DNA from 4 places in the Pseudomonas sichuanensis genome. Region 1 is predicted to be linked to each of the others. Evidence: predicted binding sites of a transcription regulator. Region 1 holds the regulator's gene; each other region holds the start of a gene.
What was found. Region 1 encodes sigma-54, which starts transcription at its own class of promoters, with help from an activator protein. Its sites were predicted from a motif close to ANTGGCATNNANNTTGCTNT; they were not measured.
Positions count from the first base shown of each region.

Region 2: the regulator sigma-54 is predicted to act here: its motif matches at 2,660-2,679, upstream of LOY51_RS19195 (CmpA/NrtA family ABC transporter substrate-binding protein).
Region 3: the regulator sigma-54 is predicted to act here: its motif matches at 1,709-1,728, upstream of nirB (nitrite reductase large subunit NirB).
Region 4: the regulator sigma-54 is predicted to act here: its motif matches at 2,165-2,184, upstream of glnA (type I glutamate--ammonia ligase).

Region 1 is NZ_CP087185.1:4,798,108-4,802,304, forward strand. It holds gene lptC (LPS export ABC transporter periplasmic protein LptC) at 1-166, shown strand, start outside; gene lptA (lipopolysaccharide transport periplasmic protein LptA) at 153-677, shown strand; gene lptB (LPS export ABC transporter ATP-binding protein) at 678-1,403, shown strand; gene LOY51_RS21685 (RNA polymerase factor sigma-54) at 1,588-3,081, shown strand; gene hpf (ribosome hibernation-promoting factor, HPF/YfiA family) at 3,160-3,468, shown strand; gene ptsN (PTS IIA-like nitrogen regulatory protein PtsN) at 3,481-3,945, shown strand; gene rapZ (RNase adapter RapZ) at 3,948-4,197, shown strand, end outside.
Region 2 is NZ_CP087185.1:4,243,108-4,247,304, forward strand. It holds gene rlmKL (bifunctional 23S rRNA (guanine(2069)-N(7))-methyltransferase RlmK/23S rRNA (guanine(2445)-N(2))-methyltransferase RlmL) at 1-706, opposite strand, end outside; gene rmf (ribosome modulation factor) at 1,257-1,472, shown strand; gene LOY51_RS19190 (quinone-dependent dihydroorotate dehydrogenase) at 1,568-2,593, opposite strand; gene LOY51_RS19195 (CmpA/NrtA family ABC transporter substrate-binding protein) at 2,721-3,935, shown strand; gene LOY51_RS19200 (ANTAR domain-containing response regulator) at 3,946-4,197, shown strand, end outside.
Region 3 is NZ_CP087185.1:1,477,890-1,482,086, reverse strand. It holds gene nirB (nitrite reductase large subunit NirB) at 1-1,579, opposite strand, end outside; gene LOY51_RS06865 (bifunctional nitrate reductase/sulfite reductase flavoprotein subunit alpha) at 1,886-4,197, opposite strand, start outside.
Region 4 is NZ_CP087185.1:5,574,475-5,578,671, reverse strand. It holds gene glnL (nitrogen regulation protein NR(II)) at 1-194, opposite strand, end outside; gene glnA (type I glutamate--ammonia ligase) at 661-2,067, opposite strand; gene thiI (tRNA uracil 4-sulfurtransferase ThiI) at 2,653-4,107, shown strand.

The DNA of each region.
Region 1 (4,197 bases):
CACACGCATGACCGTGTTCCCGCAGAAGCAATATGCGCAGACCGAGCAAGCCGTTAGAATCGACGGCGCCGGTGGCACGACTACGGGCAAAGGAATGAAAGCGTATTTGAAAGAAGGCAGGATGGACCTGCTCTCTAACGTAAGAGGACAGTATGAGGCTCGTTAAAACCATCCCCCTTCTGCTCAGCCTGGGCGTAGCACTGGGAAGCGCGAGCGCCTTCGCCCTGCCGAACGACCGTGACCAGCCAATTCGCATCCAGGCCGACAACGCGCACCTGGACGACAAGCAGGGTGTGGCCACCTACACCGGCGACGTGATCATCACCCAAGGTTCGATGATGATCAAAGGCAACACCGTGACCATGACCCGCGCCGCCAACGGCGACATCGACGTGGTCACCTCGGTGGGCAACCTGGCCTACTTCGAGCAGCAGCAGAGCGCTGCCAAGCCGGACAAGATGAAAGGCTGGGCCGTGACCATCCAGTACCAGGCGCAAAAAGAAATGGTCATCCTGACCGACCGCGCCAAGGTCGAGAACGAAGGCAACACCACCGAAGGCGAGAAGATCGTCTACAACACCAAAACCCAGGTGGCGACCGCCGGCCGCGGCGGCAACGTGACTGCACCACGTCAGCGCATCGACATGGTCATTCAACCGAAGAAAAAGGCCGAGTAAATGGCAACCCTCAAAGCCCAGCACCTGGCCAAGAGCTACAAAGGCCGGCAAGTCGTTCGCGACGTCAGCCTGTCCATCGACAGCGGCCAGATCGTCGGTTTGCTCGGCCCTAACGGCGCCGGCAAGACCACCTGCTTCTACATGATCGTCGGCCTGGTACAGGCCGATCAGGGCCGGGTACTGATCGACAGCCTCGACGTCAGCCACCAGCCCATGCACGGCCGCGCCCAATCCGGCATCGGCTACCTGCCGCAGGAAGCCTCGATCTTCCGCAAGCTGTCGGTGGCCGACAACATCATGGCCATCCTCGAGACCCGCAAGGACCTCGACCGCGACGGCCGGCGCAAGGAGCTGGAAAGCCTGCTGCAGGAATTCCACATCAGCCACATCCGCGACAACCTCGGCATGAGCCTTTCCGGTGGTGAACGCCGCCGTGTCGAAATCGCCCGCGCCCTGGCCACTGCGCCCAAGTTCATCCTGCTGGATGAACCGTTCGCCGGCGTCGACCCGATCTCGGTGGGCGACATCAAGCAGATCATCCACCACCTCAAGAACAAGGGGATCGGCGTGCTGATCACCGACCACAACGTTCGCGAGACGCTCGACATCTGTGAGACGGCCTACATCGTCAACGATGGTCAACTGATCGCCGAGGGCGACGCCGAGACCATCCTGGCCAACCAGTTGGTCAAGGAGGTCTACCTGGGTCACGAGTTCCGCCTCTGATCCAGGCCCGCCTGGAGCACTGGCGCACACGCCCGTTCAGGGCTTAAGTGTTACTGTGCTCTAGGCAAGCGCTAGAATTTCAGGCATACGAGTTGCATACGAACTTGCTTAAAATCGGCGCCCAGCGCCCTACAGGTAGTAGATGGCGCATGTGCGCCGGCTAACAAGGTATTAAGCCCCTGCCATGAAACCATCGCTCGTCCTAAAAATGGGCCAGCAACTGACGATGACCCCGCAGTTGCAACAGGCCATTCGTCTGCTTCAGCTTTCCACCCTGGACCTACAGCAGGAAATCCAGGAGGCGCTGGAATCCAATCCGATGCTCGAACGCCAGGAAGACGGCGACGACTTCGACAACAGCGACCCGATGGCGGACAACGCCGAAAGCAAACCGGTCGCCGAAGCCCAGGACACCAGCTTCCAGGAAACCACCGGCAACACCGAAACCCTGGAAGAAGGCGAGTGGGCCGAGCGCATCCCCAACGAGCTGCCTGTCGACACCGCCTGGGAAGACATCTACCAGACCAGCGCCAGCAGCCTGCCCAGCAACGATGATGACGAGTGGGACTTCACCACCCGCACGTCCGTGGGCGAGAGCCTGCAAAGCCACCTGCTCTGGCAGCTCAACCTCGCGCCGATGTCCGACACCGACAGGCTGATTGCCGTTACCCTGATCGACAGCATCAACGGCCAGGGCTACCTGGAAGATACCCTCGAAGAAATCTGCGCCGGCTTCGACCCTGAGCTCGACATCGAGCTGGACGAGGTAGAGGCGGTGCTGCACCGCATCCAGCAGTTCGAGCCCGCCGGCATCGGCGCCCGCTCCCTGGGTGAGTGCCTGTTGTTGCAACTGCGCCAGCTGCCGGCCTCGACGCCGTGGATGAGCGAAGCTCAGCGCCTGGTCAGCGACTATATCGACCTGCTCGGCAGCCGCGACTACAGCCAGCTCATGCGCCGCATGAAACTCAAGGAAGACGAACTGCGCCAAGTCATCGAGCTGGTGCAGACGCTCAATCCGCGCCCTGGCTCACAGATCGAGTCGAGCGAACCCGAATACGTGGTGCCGGACGTCATCGTGCGCAAGGACAACGAACGCTGGCTGGTCGAGCTCAACCAGGAAGCCGTGCCGCGCCTGCGGGTCAATCCGCAGTACGCAGGTTTCGTGCGTCGCGCCGACACCAGCGCCGACAACACCTTCATGCGCAACCAGTTGCAGGAAGCGCGCTGGTTCATCAAGAGCCTGCAAAGCCGCAACGAAACCCTGATGAAAGTGGCGACCCAGATCGTCGAACACCAGCGCGGCTTCCTTGATCACGGCGACGAGGCCATGAAGCCGCTGGTGCTGCACGACATCGCCGAGGCGGTGGGCATGCATGAGTCGACCATTTCCCGGGTCACCACACAGAAATACATGCACACGCCACGCGGCATCTACGAGCTCAAGTACTTTTTCTCGAGCCACGTGAGCACTGCCGAAGGCGGCGAATGCTCGTCCACGGCGATCCGCGCGATCATCAAGAAACTGGTCGCTGCGGAAAATCAGAAAAAGCCATTGAGTGACAGCAAGATCGCTGGTTTACTGGAGGCACAAGGCATCCAGGTAGCCCGTCGCACCGTCGCCAAGTACCGTGAATCGTTGGGCATCGCCCCTTCGAGTGAGCGCAAGCGACTGATGTAGCCCCTGGGTAAGCCATAGCGTTTCAGTGGCAGGTGCAATACCTGCCTCTTTATGCACGGGCAACAAAGGAGAAGCTGTATGCAAGTCAACATCAGTGGACAGCATGTAGAAGTCACCCAACCACTGCGCGATTACGTGCTCGAAAAGCTCGCCCGACTGGAGGGTCATTTCGACAAGATCACCAACGTGACGGTGATCATGAAAGTCGAGAAGCTGCAGCAAAAGGTTGAAGCCACGCTCCAGATACCCGGTGGCGAAGTTGTTGCCAATGCCGAACACCAAGACATGTATGCCGCGATCGACGCGCTTGCCGACAAGCTCGACCGCCAACTGAAAAAACACAAGGAAAAACAGCAAAGCCTGCTGCAAGGCGCAGCCGCCCGCTGATCCCCCTCATCCATGATCCGACTTGAAACCATCCTGACCCCCGGCCGTTCACTCGTGAACGTGCCGGGCGGCAGTAAGAAGCGCGCCCTCGAAAAGGTCGCCACTGTAATTGCCGAGCAAATCCCAGAGCTCGAGATGCAAGACGTCTTCGAGAAGCTGATTGCCCGCGAAAAGCTCGGCTCCACCGGTTTTGGCAATGGCATCGCCATTCCCCACTGCAGGCTCGAGGGTTGCTCAGCGCCCGTCAGTGCCCTGCTGCACCTGGAAGCTCCCATCGATTACGACGCCATCGATGGCGCGCCCGTGGACCTGCTGTTCGTCCTGCTGGTCCCCGAAGCCGCGACCGATGCGCACCTTGAATTGCTGCGCCAGATCGCCAGCATGCTCGATCGCGAGGATGTGCGTAAGCGCCTGCGTGCTGCCAACAGCAACGAAGCGCTCTACCAGGTGGTCCTGGACGTCCAGAACGAGGCCTGAACATGCGCCTGATCATCGTCAGCGGCCGCTCCGGCTCGGGTAAAAGCACCGCCCTCGACGTGCTGGAAGACAATGGCTACTACTGCATCGACAACCTGCCTGCCGGGTTGTTGCCGCAGTTGGCGGAAAACGCGCTGATCAACACCGAGTTGCAACAGCCCAAAGTGGCTGTCTCCATCGATGCGCGCAACCTGCCCAGCCACCTGACGCGCTTCCCCGAACTGCTGGAAGAGGCACGTTCCCGGCATATCC
Region 2 (4,197 bases), 560 kb from region 1:
GCCAGGCGCTGAAACCCCAGCGCTCGCGCTTGAGGTTAGGGGCCATGTCGGCGGCGATCATGGCCGCCTCGACCAGGAAGGTGCCCACACCGCACATCGGGTCGGCCAGAGCGCCGCCCTGGGCGGCAATGCGCGGCCAGCCGGCGCGGATCAACACCGCCGCCGCCAGGTTTTCCTTGAGCGGCGCCGCGCCTTGCTGCAGGCGGTAGCCGCGCTGGTGCAGGCTGTGGCCGGACAGGTCCAGGGAAAGGATCGCCTCGCCACGGTCCAGGCGCAGGTGCACGCGCACATCCGGGTCGATTTTTTCCACCGACGGGCGCAGGCCTTCACGGTTGCGCAGCTTGTCGACGATCGCATCCTTGACCTTCAGCGCGCCGAAGTGGGTGTTGTCGATGCCCGAGCCATGGCCGCTGAATTCCACCGCCAAGGTGCCATCGGCAGCCAGGTGGTCGGCCCAATCCACCGCGTTGACCCCGTCATAGAGGTCATCGGCGTTCTTCATCGGGAAGCGCTTGAGCACCAGCAGCACGCGGTTGGCCAGGCGCGACCAGAGGCACAGGCGGTAGGCGGTTTCCATGTCGGCCTCGCCGCGGATGGCCGAGGTGTGCTCACGCACCTCGGTCAGGCCCAGCTCCCGGGCCTCTTCGACGAGCAGGCCTTCGAGGCCCTTGGGGCAGGTGAGATAAAGTTCGATACGGTCCGACATGGGTAATCCAGAGCCTTTGGCTAAGTAGATGGCAGCCGACGCATCGGCCTGCCGAGGTTTTCCCGCACGCCCTTTCAGCAGGCGCCCAGGTGGCCCGCGAGCGGTCTCGCCAGGCCTGGCCGCCCGACGTAACCTGCCCTCGCCGGGTGGCGAAAAAGGCTTTGATCGTCGAGCAGTATGAAAATTCGCGCACTGCGGGCCCAGATGTGACCCTTCGTCGCATTACCAATTATTACAAGCCATCGACCAGACACGCTGGCCAATTGACGTCAATGCTGACTAAACCCTGATCATAGCGGGCCCAACGGCAAACAAGGTTGAGTCGCATTTATTTACTTATCCTTTCACCCTCGGAAAGGTTACGTCCTTATGACAAAACGATCATTCACACTGTGACTCGCATTCGTTAGAACTGATCTCAGGTCGCCTCGCAACGGGGCGACACCTTCAGCCCGCCACGCCGGCAGCGGGCGCACACCGGCAGAACGATTCTGCCCGGCCTCGTAGAGGCCGACGGGACATTACAGTCAACAAGTGAGGGCAACACCCTATGAGAAGACTTAAGCGTGATCCGTTGGAAAGAGCATTTTCACGTGGCTACCAGTATGGGGTCACCGGCAAATCCCGCGAACTTTGCCCATTTACTCTACCTTCCGTACGCCAAGCCTGGATCAACGGCTGGCGCGAAGGACGCGGCGATAACTGGGACGGCATGACCGGCACCGCTGGCATCCATAGACTCAACGAAAATCACGCCGTTGGCTGATCGAGGACACTGAATTCGAGTTACCATGCGCGCCCCATCCGGGCGGCGGGCTACGGCCCAGGGGGCCCCATGCGGGGCCCCTTTTTCATGGCCGCTTATTGCCGAGGCATGGCCGCGATGGCATCCACCGCCTCGCGGATCAGCGCCGGGCCCTTGTAGATGAAGCCCGAGTAAATCTGCACCAGGCTTGCACCGGCGGCGATCTTCTCAGCCGCGTGACGGCCTTCGGTGATGCCACCGGCGGCGATGATCGGCAGCTTGCCACCCAGCTCACCCGCCAGCACTTTCACTGTGTGGGTGCTCTTTTCCAGCACCGGCGCGCCCGACAGGCCGCCCGCCTCGCCACCGAACGGCAGCCCTTCGACACCCTCACGGCCCAGGGTGGTGTTGGTGGCGATCACCGCGTCCATCCCCGACTCCATCAGCGCGGCAGCCACCAGCGCGGTTTCTTCATCGCTCATGTCCGGGGCGATCTTGATCGCCAGTGGCACGCGCTTGCCGTTGCTCACCGCCAACTGCTCACGGCGCTCGGCCAGGGCATCGAGCAACTGCTTGAGCGAATCACCGAACTGCAGCGAGCGCAGGCCCGGGGTGTTCGGTGAGCTGACGTTGACGGTGATGTAGCTGGCGTCGTTGTAGACCTTCTCCAGGCAGATCAGGTAATCGTCCTGGGCCCGCTCGACCGGGGTGTCGAAGTTCTTGCCGATATTGATGCCCAGCACGCCGGTGTAGCGTGCGGCCCGCACCCGCGCCAGCAGGTGGTCGACGCCCATGTTGTTGAAGCCCATGCGGTTGATGATTGCGGTGGCTTCCGGCAGGCGGAACAGGCGCGGCTTGGGGTTGCCCGGCTGCGGGCGCGGGGTGATGGTGCCGATCTCGACGAAACCGAAGCCCAACTGGGCGAAACCGTCGATGGCCGCGCCATTCTTGTCCAGGCCAGCGGCCAGGCCCACCGGGTTGGCGAAGTTCAAGCCCATGACGCTCACCGGCAACGCCGCCGGCTGCTTGCACAGCAGGCCGTTGAGGCCAAGGCGGCCACCGGCACCGATCAGGTCCAGCGACAGGTCGTGGGAGGTTTCCGGGGAGAGCTTGAACAGCAGCTGGCGGGCCAGGGTATACATGGGCGGGCGGACTCGCGGTGTGTGAGGGGTGCGATTATAGCCAGCGCATCGCCGGGGCGACAGGGCCATGGCACATGGGTTGCTTCAACAACCCCATGCAGCCCCCGCAGAACGCCCGAGGATCCACGTGAATACAGCTCCCCCGACATCGCCACTGGCCTGGGTCAACGGCAGCGACGCACCGGAAAAGCCCAGCCTGAACATCGGTTTCATGGCCCTGAGTGATTGCGCTTCGGTGGTGGTCGCTGCCACCCAGGGCTTCGCCCAGCAACAGGGCCTTACCCTCAACCTGCAGCGCCAGGCCTCCTGGGCCGGGCTGCGCGACAGGCTGGTCAGCGGCGAACTGGACGCTGCGCACTGCCTGTACGGCCTGGTCTACGCCGTGCAGTTGGGCGTGGGCGGCGGGCCGGCCAATGACATGGCGGTGCTCATGGGCCTGAACCAGAACGCCCAGGCCATCAACCTGTCCGCTGCCTTGCAGCGCAAGGGCGTGACCAACCCCGAGGCACTGGCGCGGCTGGCGCACCAGGGCGGTGCGCGCCTGACCTTCGCCCAGACCTTCCCCACCGGCACCCACGCCATGTGGCTGTATTACTGGCTGGCCAGCCAGGGCATCCACCCCTTGCATGACGTCAACAGCGTGGTGGTGCCGCCGGCACAGATGGTCGCCCACTTGCAGGCCGGGCGCATCGATGGCTTTTGCGTCGGCGAGCCGTGGTCGGCCGAGGCCATCGCCCAAGGCCAGGGTTTCACCCTCGCCACCAGCCAGTCGATCTGGCCGGACCACCCGGAAAAGGTCCTGGCCTGCGCGCGCAGTTTCGCCGAGCAATACCCAAACAGCGCTCGCGCGCTGATCAAGGCGATCCTCGCCGCCAGCCGCTTCATCGAAAGCAGCGCCGAGAACCGTCGTGGCGCCGCTCAGCTGCTCAGTGGCAGCGCCTACCTGGACACCCCGGCCAGCAGCATCGAGCCACGCCTGCTCGGCGATTACCAGGACGGCCTGGGCAACCGCTGGCAAGACCGCCATGCCCTGCGCCTGTTCGACCAGGGCCGGGCCAACCTGCCCTACCTGTCCGACGGCATGTGGTTCATGACCCAGTTCCGCCGCTGGGGCATCCTGCGCGACGACCCGGACTACCTCGCCGTGGCGCGCCAGGTCCAGCAACTGGCGCTGTACCGTGAGGCCGCCGACGCACTGGGCGTGCCCTGCGCCGACCTGCCGATGCGCAGCAGCCAGCTGATCGACGGCAGCCGCTGGGACGGCAGCGATCCGTACGGCTACGCGCGCAGCTTCAGGCTGCACGCCCTGGACGCGGCGCCCGACGCCCGCGTTGGCCTGTGAGGAGCCGACCATGCTGCGCATCCTGCTGATCGACGATACCGAAAAGAAAGTCGGCCGCCTCAAGGCCGCATTGGTCGAGGCCGGCTTCGATGTGATCGAAGCCCCTGGCCTGACCATCGACCTGCCGGCCTGCGTCGAAACGGTGCACCCCGACGTGGTGCTGATCGATACCGAGTCACCAGGCCGTGATGTGATGGAGCAGGTGGTGCTGGTCAGCCGCGACCGGCCCCGCCCCATCGTGCTGTTCACTGACGAACACGAC
Region 3 (4,197 bases), 2.7 Mb from region 1:
CACAGCCAACATGGCCCTTGCCGTGGCGTTCAAGCAGTTCGTGGAAGCTGCGGATGCCCTCGACCCGCACCAGCCCGTAAAGCTCCTGGCGGGTGTAGGCAAAGTGCTCGCACAGGCTCTTGTCGACGGTCACGCCGCGGGCGGTCAGCTCGTGTTCGAACACCTGCTTGAGCAACGCCGCGCAGCCGCCGCAACCGCTGGCGGCCTTGGTGCAGGCCTTGACCGAGGCCAGATCGCCACAGCCGCTGTCGATAGCCGCGCACACCGCGCCCTTGCTGACGTTGTGGCACGAGCAGATGGTCGCGCTGTCGGGCAGTGCATCGGCGCCCAGCGCCGGCGCGCCGCCGCCCTGGGGCAGGATCAGCGCGGCCGGGTCGGCCGGCAGCTTGATGCCATTCTGGGCGTATTGCAGCAGGGTGTCGTAATAGCTGTTGTCACCCACCAGCACCGCGCCGATTACGTGCTTGCCGCTGGCGTCCACCACCAGCCGGCGGTAGCTGGCGTTGGCCTCGTCGATGAAGCGGTAGCTGCGCGCGCCCGGCGTGGCGCCGTGGGCATCGCCGATGGAGCCGACATCCACCCCCAGCAGCTTGAGCTTGGTCGACATGTCGGCGCCGGTGAATTCGCTGGCCGCCGCCCCCATCAGCAGCGCCGCCAGGTTGCGCGCCATGGCGTAGCCCGGGGCAACCAGGCCGAACACGCTGCCGTTCCACGAGGCGCACTCGCCGATGGCGAAAATCCGTGGGTCGCTGGTGCGGCAATGATTGTCGATCACCACGCCACCCCGGGCGGCAATCTCCAGGCCACTGGCCCGGCCCAGGGCATCCTGGGGGCGGATACCGGCAGAGAACACGATCAGGTCGGTTTCCAGGTGTTCGCCGCCGTCGAAGTTCATGCGGTAGCGGTAGTCTTCGCCGGCACTCACCGACTGGGTGGCGCGGGACAGGTGCACGCCGACGCCCAGCGCTTCGATCTGCGCCTTGAGTGCCGCGCCACCATCGATATCCAGTTGCACCGGCATCAGCCGGGGCGCGAACTCCACCACATGGGCCTCCAGCCCCAGCGACTTGAGTGCGTTGGCCGCTTCCAGCCCCAGCAGGCCACCACCGACCACCACGCCACGGCGAGCGTCGCTGGCGGCGCTGCGGATCGCATCGAGGTCATCGAGGGTGCGGTAGACCAGGCGGGCATTGGCGCTGCAGCCCTCGACCGGCGGCACGAACGGGTAGGAACCAGTGGCCAGCACCAGTTGGTCGTAGCCGTAACGGCCCTCGGCAGTGACCACCTCGCAGCGCTCACGATCGATCTGAAGTACCGCCTCGCCCAGGTGCAGGTGCACGCCGTGGTCGCCGTAATAGCCCTGCTCGCACAGGGCCAGGGTCTCGGCGCAACTGCCGGCGAAGTACTCCGACAGGTGTACCCGGTCGTAGGCACGCTGGCGCTCTTCACCGAATACATGCAGCTCGAAGCGCTCGAGTGCACCCTGCCCGATCAGTTGTTCGACACAGTGGTGGCCGACCATGCCGTTGCCGACGATGACCAGTCGTGCCCGTTGTGCGCCGTTCGCTGTTGCCTTCATAGCCGTTCCTCGATCACGGAAAACAAAAAGGCGCCTGGAGCGTAAGCTCCAGGCGCCTTTGCCTGTACTCATCAATGTGAGGCCCCTGGGTTGATCGCCGTTGATCAGTGGGGCTGTTGTGAATCTGTCAAAGCAGAGACTGTGCCAAGACCATCAAGTCGCGTGGCTTCGCCGGCCTCTTCGCGGGTAAACCCGCTCCCACAGGGCCTGCACTGCTCCTGTGGGAGCGGGTTTACCCGCGAAAAGGCCGGCGCAGGCAACCCATGAATGCACAGCCAAGGTGCACTGCTCCCCAACGCGGGGCACTCAGTACACATCCCGCCGATAACGCTTGTCGCGCCCCAGCGCCTCGACATAGGCATCCGCCGCCGCCGCATCCATGCCGCCATGCTCGGCCACCAATTGGCGCAGTGCCGCATCCACATCCCTGGCCATGCGCTGGGCATCGCCGCAGATGTACACATACGCCCCCGCCTGCAACCACTGCCACAGCTCGGCGCCGTGTTCCAGCAGGCGCTGCTGCACATAGATCTTCTCGGCCTGATCGCGGGAAAACGCCGTGCTCAGGCGCAGGTGCCCGCTGGCCTGCCAGGCCTCCAGTTGCTCGCGGTAATAGAAGTCGCAGGCCGCCTGCTGCTCGCCGAAGAACAGCCAGTTGCCCCCGCTGGCCGCGCGCACCTCACGCTCCTGGAGGAACGCGCGAAACGGCGCCACACCGGTACCGGGGCCGATCATGATGATCGGCAGGCTGTCGTCCTCTGGCAGGCGGAAGTGCCTGGACGGCTGCGGGAAGATCGCCACTTCCAGCGCCTGAGCCCGGTCGGCGAGAAACGCCGAGCACACCCCTTTGCGTTCGCCGTAGCGCACCGTGGCCATGGTCAGGTGCACCTGCCCAGGGTGCGCGGCGGGGCTGGAGCTGATCGAGTACAGGCGTGGCTGCAGCGGTTTGAGCAGCGTCAGCCAGGCATCCAGCGCCAACTGCTGGGGGTATTCGCGCAGCACGTCGGCCAGTTGACGGCCCCACAGCCAGTCTCTCAATGCTGTTTTGTCCTGCAGCAGGTCGCGCAACGCCTCGGCCGACTGGCTGAACACTTCAAGCTGCTGCGGGGTAACCCGGGCGATTTCCAGGTGCCGCTCCAGGGCCACGGCCAGGGGCATCGGAGCGTGCCCCTTGAGCTCGACCTGGGCCTGGCCATCGAGCTGCATCAACGCCAGCAGTTCGCTGACCAGCGCCGGGCAGTTGCGCGGCCATACGCCCAAGGCATCGCCGGGCTGGTAGGTGAAGCCGCTGCCGCTCAGGTCGAACACCAGCTGGCGGGTTTCCTTGGTCGAACCGGGGCCGTTGAGCAGGCGGTTTTCCAGCAGCGGCGCCAGCCAAGGCTGCTGTTTGCTGTAGTTGTTTTCCGGCTCGGGCTCAACGCAGATTGGCGCGGCGCTGCCCAGTTCGGGCAGCAGAGCCGCCAGCCAGGCAGCAAAGGCCTCGCTATGCTCAGGCTCGCAATCGACCCGCGCCAGCAGGCGCCGCCCGCCTAGCTCAGCAAGGCGCTGGTCGAGCTTGCGACCGAACCCGCAGAACTGGTCGTAACTCGAATCGCCCAGCGCCAGCACCGCAAAAGGCAGTGCCGCGCAATGCTCGCCCGCCTCGCCCTGCAGCGCCTGCCAGAACGCCGCGCCACTGTCCGGAGCCTCGCCATCGCCGAAGGTGCTGGCGATCAGCAACACGCTGGCGGCGCCCTGCAACTGCGCAGGCGTCATCGCCTCCATGCAGCTCAGTTGCACCGCCAGCCCGGCCTCGCGCAGGTGCTGGGCGCAGCGCTCGGCCAGGGCCTCGCCCGTGCCGGTCTGCGAGGCCCAGAGCACGTGGTGGCATGGCGCGGCATCGATCACCACGGGTGCTGGCGCCGGTTGGGCGAAAAGCCCGGCCAACAGGCCATCGACGAACAGCCGCCGGGCCGGCGCCAGGGGTGCGCTGGCCGGCAGGCTCGGCACGCCTTCGCTACGGGCCTGGCCCAGGCCCAGCAAAAAGCCCTGCAGGTAGTGGCGTTCGTCTTCGGCCAGCACCGGGGCCGGCAGTGCGTCCAGGCCCAGCAGGCGGGACAGGGTGGCGGTCGGCATGGTGGCAGGCTCCGAAGGCGTGGCGGTGGTCAGGTCGAGGGCTTCGATACGTTCGCCGGCAACCCGCTCCAGGGCCACGGCGCAGTGCTTGAAGGCCGGTTGCAACGAGGTGGGGTCGACCGCATCGCAGGTCACCGCGTTGATCGCCAGTTGCGCGCCGTAAAGGTCGTTCCAATGAAACGGCGCAAAGCAGCCGCCGGGCAACACCCGGTCACTGAGCCGCGCCGGCAACAGCGCCTGGCCACGGCGCGAGCGGATCGCCACCTGGTCCTGGTCGGCGATACCCAGGCGCCGGGCGTCGTCGGGGTGGATCTCGACGAAGGGGCCGGGCTCCAGCTTGTTCAGGCTGGGCACCTTGCCGGTCTTGGTCAGGGTGTGCCATTGGTGCTGCACGCGGCCGGTGTTGAGCACGAAGGGATAGGCGTCGTCCGGCAGCTCGGCCGGCGGCAGCCAGGGCCGGGCGAAAAAGCGCGCCCTGCCGCTGGGCGTGGGGAAGGCCAGCG
Region 4 (4,197 bases), 780 kb from region 1:
AGCGAGTTGAGTGCCTCGGTCGATTCGGTGAACAGCTCGCTGATGAACTGCCCATGGCTGCGCTGGCCACTGACGGCCAGAAGCATTTCCGCCGCCGGGTTCATGTACTCAAGGCGCAGCTCGGCGTTGAGCAGGAGCGTGGCCGTGGTCAGGTTGTCCAGAAGCAGACGGTGCTGTGCATCGCTGATGGTCATAAGGCGTCGTTGACCTCTGTTGGCACTCTTTTGGCGCCCCGGCAAGGCCTGGGGCGCGCACGGATGACGTGCTGGATGCGATGAAAATGCAAGAACCAAACCAAGGCTCTGAAAAGAAGCGGAAATGGCGGATAAAAGCCTGTATTCGCGCCAATTCAGGACATAAAGCCCTGGTTAAACGATTCATGTGACCCAAAGTGGGGTGCATGCTGGGGCGTCAGGCCTTTCGGTGCACCAATATGGAGCATAGGGCGCTCATCAGGTTTTGCACAGCTGGATGCTGGCGCGGATCAGGGCAGGGCGTTGCTCGATGGCATCGAGCAGGGTGACGAGGTTTGAAGGGGGCGGTGGCGGTGTGCTGCAGCCCGATAGTGCGAGGCAGCAGGTCGGTGAAGGTGATGCAGAAATGGAAACGGCCTCCCTGGGGAGGCCGTCCTGATGTCACCGACGCGAGGCGTCGATCAAATCAGCAGCTGTAGTACAGCTCGTATTCCAGCGGGTGCACGAAGGTACGGACCTTGATCTCTTCTTCGGATTTCAGCTCGATGTAGGCATCGATGAAGTCGTCGGAGAACACGCCGCCCTTGGTCAGGAACGCACGGCCCTTGTCCAGCTCTTCCAGGGCTTCTTTCAGGCTGCCGCACACCTGCGGGATCTCTTTCGCCTCTTCAGGCGGCAGGTCGTACAGGTTCTTGTCGGCGGCGTCGCCTGGGTGGATCTTGTTCTGAATACCGTCCAGGCCTGCCATCAGCAGGGCGGCGAAGCACAGGTACGGGTTGGCCGCCGGGTCCGGGAAGCGCGCTTCGATACGGCGGGCTTTCGGGCTGGAAACGTAAGGGATACGGATCGAGGCAGAACGGTTGCGAGCCGAGTAGGCCAGCATTACCGGGGCTTCGAAGCCAGGTACCAGACGCTTGTAGGAGTTGGTGGCCGGGTTGGTGAAGCCGTTCAGGGCCTTACCGTGCTTGATGATGCCGCCGATGAAGTACAGGGCGGTGTCGGACAGACCGGCATAGCCTTCACCCGCGAAGGTGTTCTTGCCGTCTTTCCAGATCGACATGTGCACGTGCATGCCCGAGCCGTTGTCGCCGTACAGTGGCTTAGGCATGAAGGTAGCGGTGCGGCCGTAGGCGTCGGCAACGTTGTGCACGACGTACTTCAGGGCTTGAACTTCGTCGGCCTTCTTCACCAGGGTGTTGAACTTGACGCCGATTTCGTTCTGGCCGGCAGTCGCCACTTCGTGGTGGTGAACTTCGACGGTCTGGCCCATCTCTTCCAGTGCGTTGCACATGGCGGTACGGATTTCGTGGTCGTGGTCGAACGGCGGAACTGGGAAGTAGCCGCCTTTGACGCCTGGACGGTGGCCTTTGTTGCCGCCTTCCACGTCCTGGTCGGACATCCACGAGCCTTGCTCGGAGTAGATCTTGAACATCGAGCCGGAGATGTCGGACTTGAACTTCACTTCGTCGAAGATGAAGAACTCAGGCTCTGGGCCGGCGAACACGGTGTCACCGATCAGGGTGGCTTTGAGGTGCTCTTCGGCGCGACGGGCGATAGCGCGTGGGTCGCGGTCATAGCCCTGCATGCTGGCAGGGTCGATGATGTCGCAGGTGAGGATCAGGGTCGGCTCTTCGGTGAACGGGTCCAGCACGGCGGTGGAGTCGTCCGGCAGCAGGATCATGTCGGAGGCTTCGATGCCTTTCCAGCCGGCGATGGAGGAACCGTCGAACATCTTGCCGGTTTCGAAGAAGTCTTCGTCCAGGCCATCACGCGCCGGCATGGTCACGTGGTGCTGAGTACCTTTGGTGTCCGTGAAACGCAGATCAATCCACTTGACGTCATGATCTTTGATGAGTTGAACCGACTTCGACATGTTGTCCTCCGGATGGTCTAGAGCGCGGTGGGCCGCTGCTCTGGAAAAAGGGTGTTGCCAGGCGCGGATAGTCGGCCAAGCGTACCTGCCTCACAAGAGAGCAAATTGCATGCCAGTGCCCGAAAATGGCGAGAGTGGGATAAAAGAAGGCGTTTGCGGGCATCTGGCGGTGGGGTGGCGGGGAAGGGTGCACTCTTAAGATGCGAATTTTGGTAGCAATGCACCAATAGAGTGCGCTGGCCGGCTGGTGTGCTTTCTTTGGGGGCCTCTTCGCGGGTGAACCCGCTCCCACAGGGATCGCGCTAACTTCGAGGCAGCATCGTACCTGTGGGAGCTGGCTTGCCAGCGATGAGGCCAGCACTGACAACATAAGACAGTTGCTCCCACAGGGTTTGCACAGCCTATGGAATCGGTGCGGTCTCTGTGGGAGCGGGTTTACCCGCGAAGAGCCGGAACAGGCAGCACAAAAGCCCGCCCATACATTTATCTCAAAGCTTCTGATCAAAAGTTGGTCAAAACCTGAGCAATTTCCGATATAATTCGCGCCCCTCATTTTCGGCAGGCCCTGCGCGCGCTGTTAAACCAATGAAACTTATCGTCAAAGTCTTCCCAGAGATCACCATCAAGAGCCGACCGGTGCGCAAGCGCTTCATCCGTCAGCTCAGCAAGAACATCCGCAACGTGCTCAAGGACCTCGATCCTGAGCTCGCGGTCGATGGCGTCTGGGACAATCTCGAGGTGGTCACCCGCATCGAGGACGAAAAGATTCAGCGGGAAATGATCGAGCGCCTGCGCTGCACCCCGGGCATCACCCACTTCCTGCAGGTGCAGGAGTACCCGCTGGGTGACTTTGACGACATCGTCGAGAAGTGCAAGCAGCACTTCGGTCACCTGCTGGCCGGCAAGTACTTCGCCGTGCGCTGTAAGCGCGGCGGCCACCACGACTTCACCTCGATGGACGTCGACCGCTATGTCGGCAGCCAGCTGCGTCAGCAATGCGGCGCCGCCGGCATCGAGCTGAAGAAGCCCGAAGTGCTGGTGCGCATCGAGATCCGCGACCAGCGCCTGTACGTGATCCACAACCAGCACAACGGCATCGGCGGCTATCCGCTGGGCGCCCTTGAGCAGACCCTGGTGCTGATGTCCGGTGGCTTCGACTCCACCGTGGCCGCCTACCAGATGATGCGCCGTGGCCTGATGACGCACTTCTGCTTCTTCAATCTGGGCGGGCGCGCCCACGAGCTGGGCGTGATGGAAGTGGCGCACTTCCTGTGGAAGAAGTACGGCAGCAGCCAGCGCGTGCTGTTCATCAGCGTGCCGTTCGAGGAAGTGGTCGGCGAAATCCTCAACAAGGTCGACAACAGCTACATGGGCGTGACCCTCAAGCGCATGATGCTGCGCGGTGCCGCGCACATGGCCGAGCGTCTGCAGATCGACGCGCTGGTCACCGGCGAGGCGATCTCGCAAGTGTCCAGCCAGACCCTGCCGAACCTGTCGATCATCGACTCGGCCACCGACAAGCTGGTGCTGCGCCCGCTGCTGGCCAGCCACAAGCAGGACATCATCGACCAGGCCACCGAAATCGGCACCGCCGACTTCGCCAAGCACATGCCCGAGTACTGCGGCGTGATTTCGGTGAACCCGACCACCCATGCCAAGCGTCACCGCATGGAGCACGAAGAGAAGCAGTTCGACATGGCGGTGCTGGAGCGTGCTCTGGAGCGCGCCAAGTTCATCTCCATCGACCACGTGATCGACGAGTTGGGCAAGGACATCGAGATCGAGGAAGTGGCCGAGGCACTGCCGGGCCAGATCGTCATCGACATCCGTCACCCCGACGCCCAGGAAGACGAACCTCTGGCACTGGACGGTATCGAAGTCCAGGCCATGCCGTTCTACGCGATCAACAGCAAGTTCAAGCACCTGGACCCCACGCGCCAGTACCTGCTGTATTGCGACAAAGGTGTGATGAGCCGTTTGCACGCACACCACCTGCTCAGTGAGGGACATGCCAATGTGCGTGTTTATCGTCCGACATAAGACCCCAGGGCTGTATGGCGGCAGCATCCGCCATCGCCCTCCCGACCATCGGGCCCGCTGAGCCTCAAACCGTACATATTCGCCGCCTAA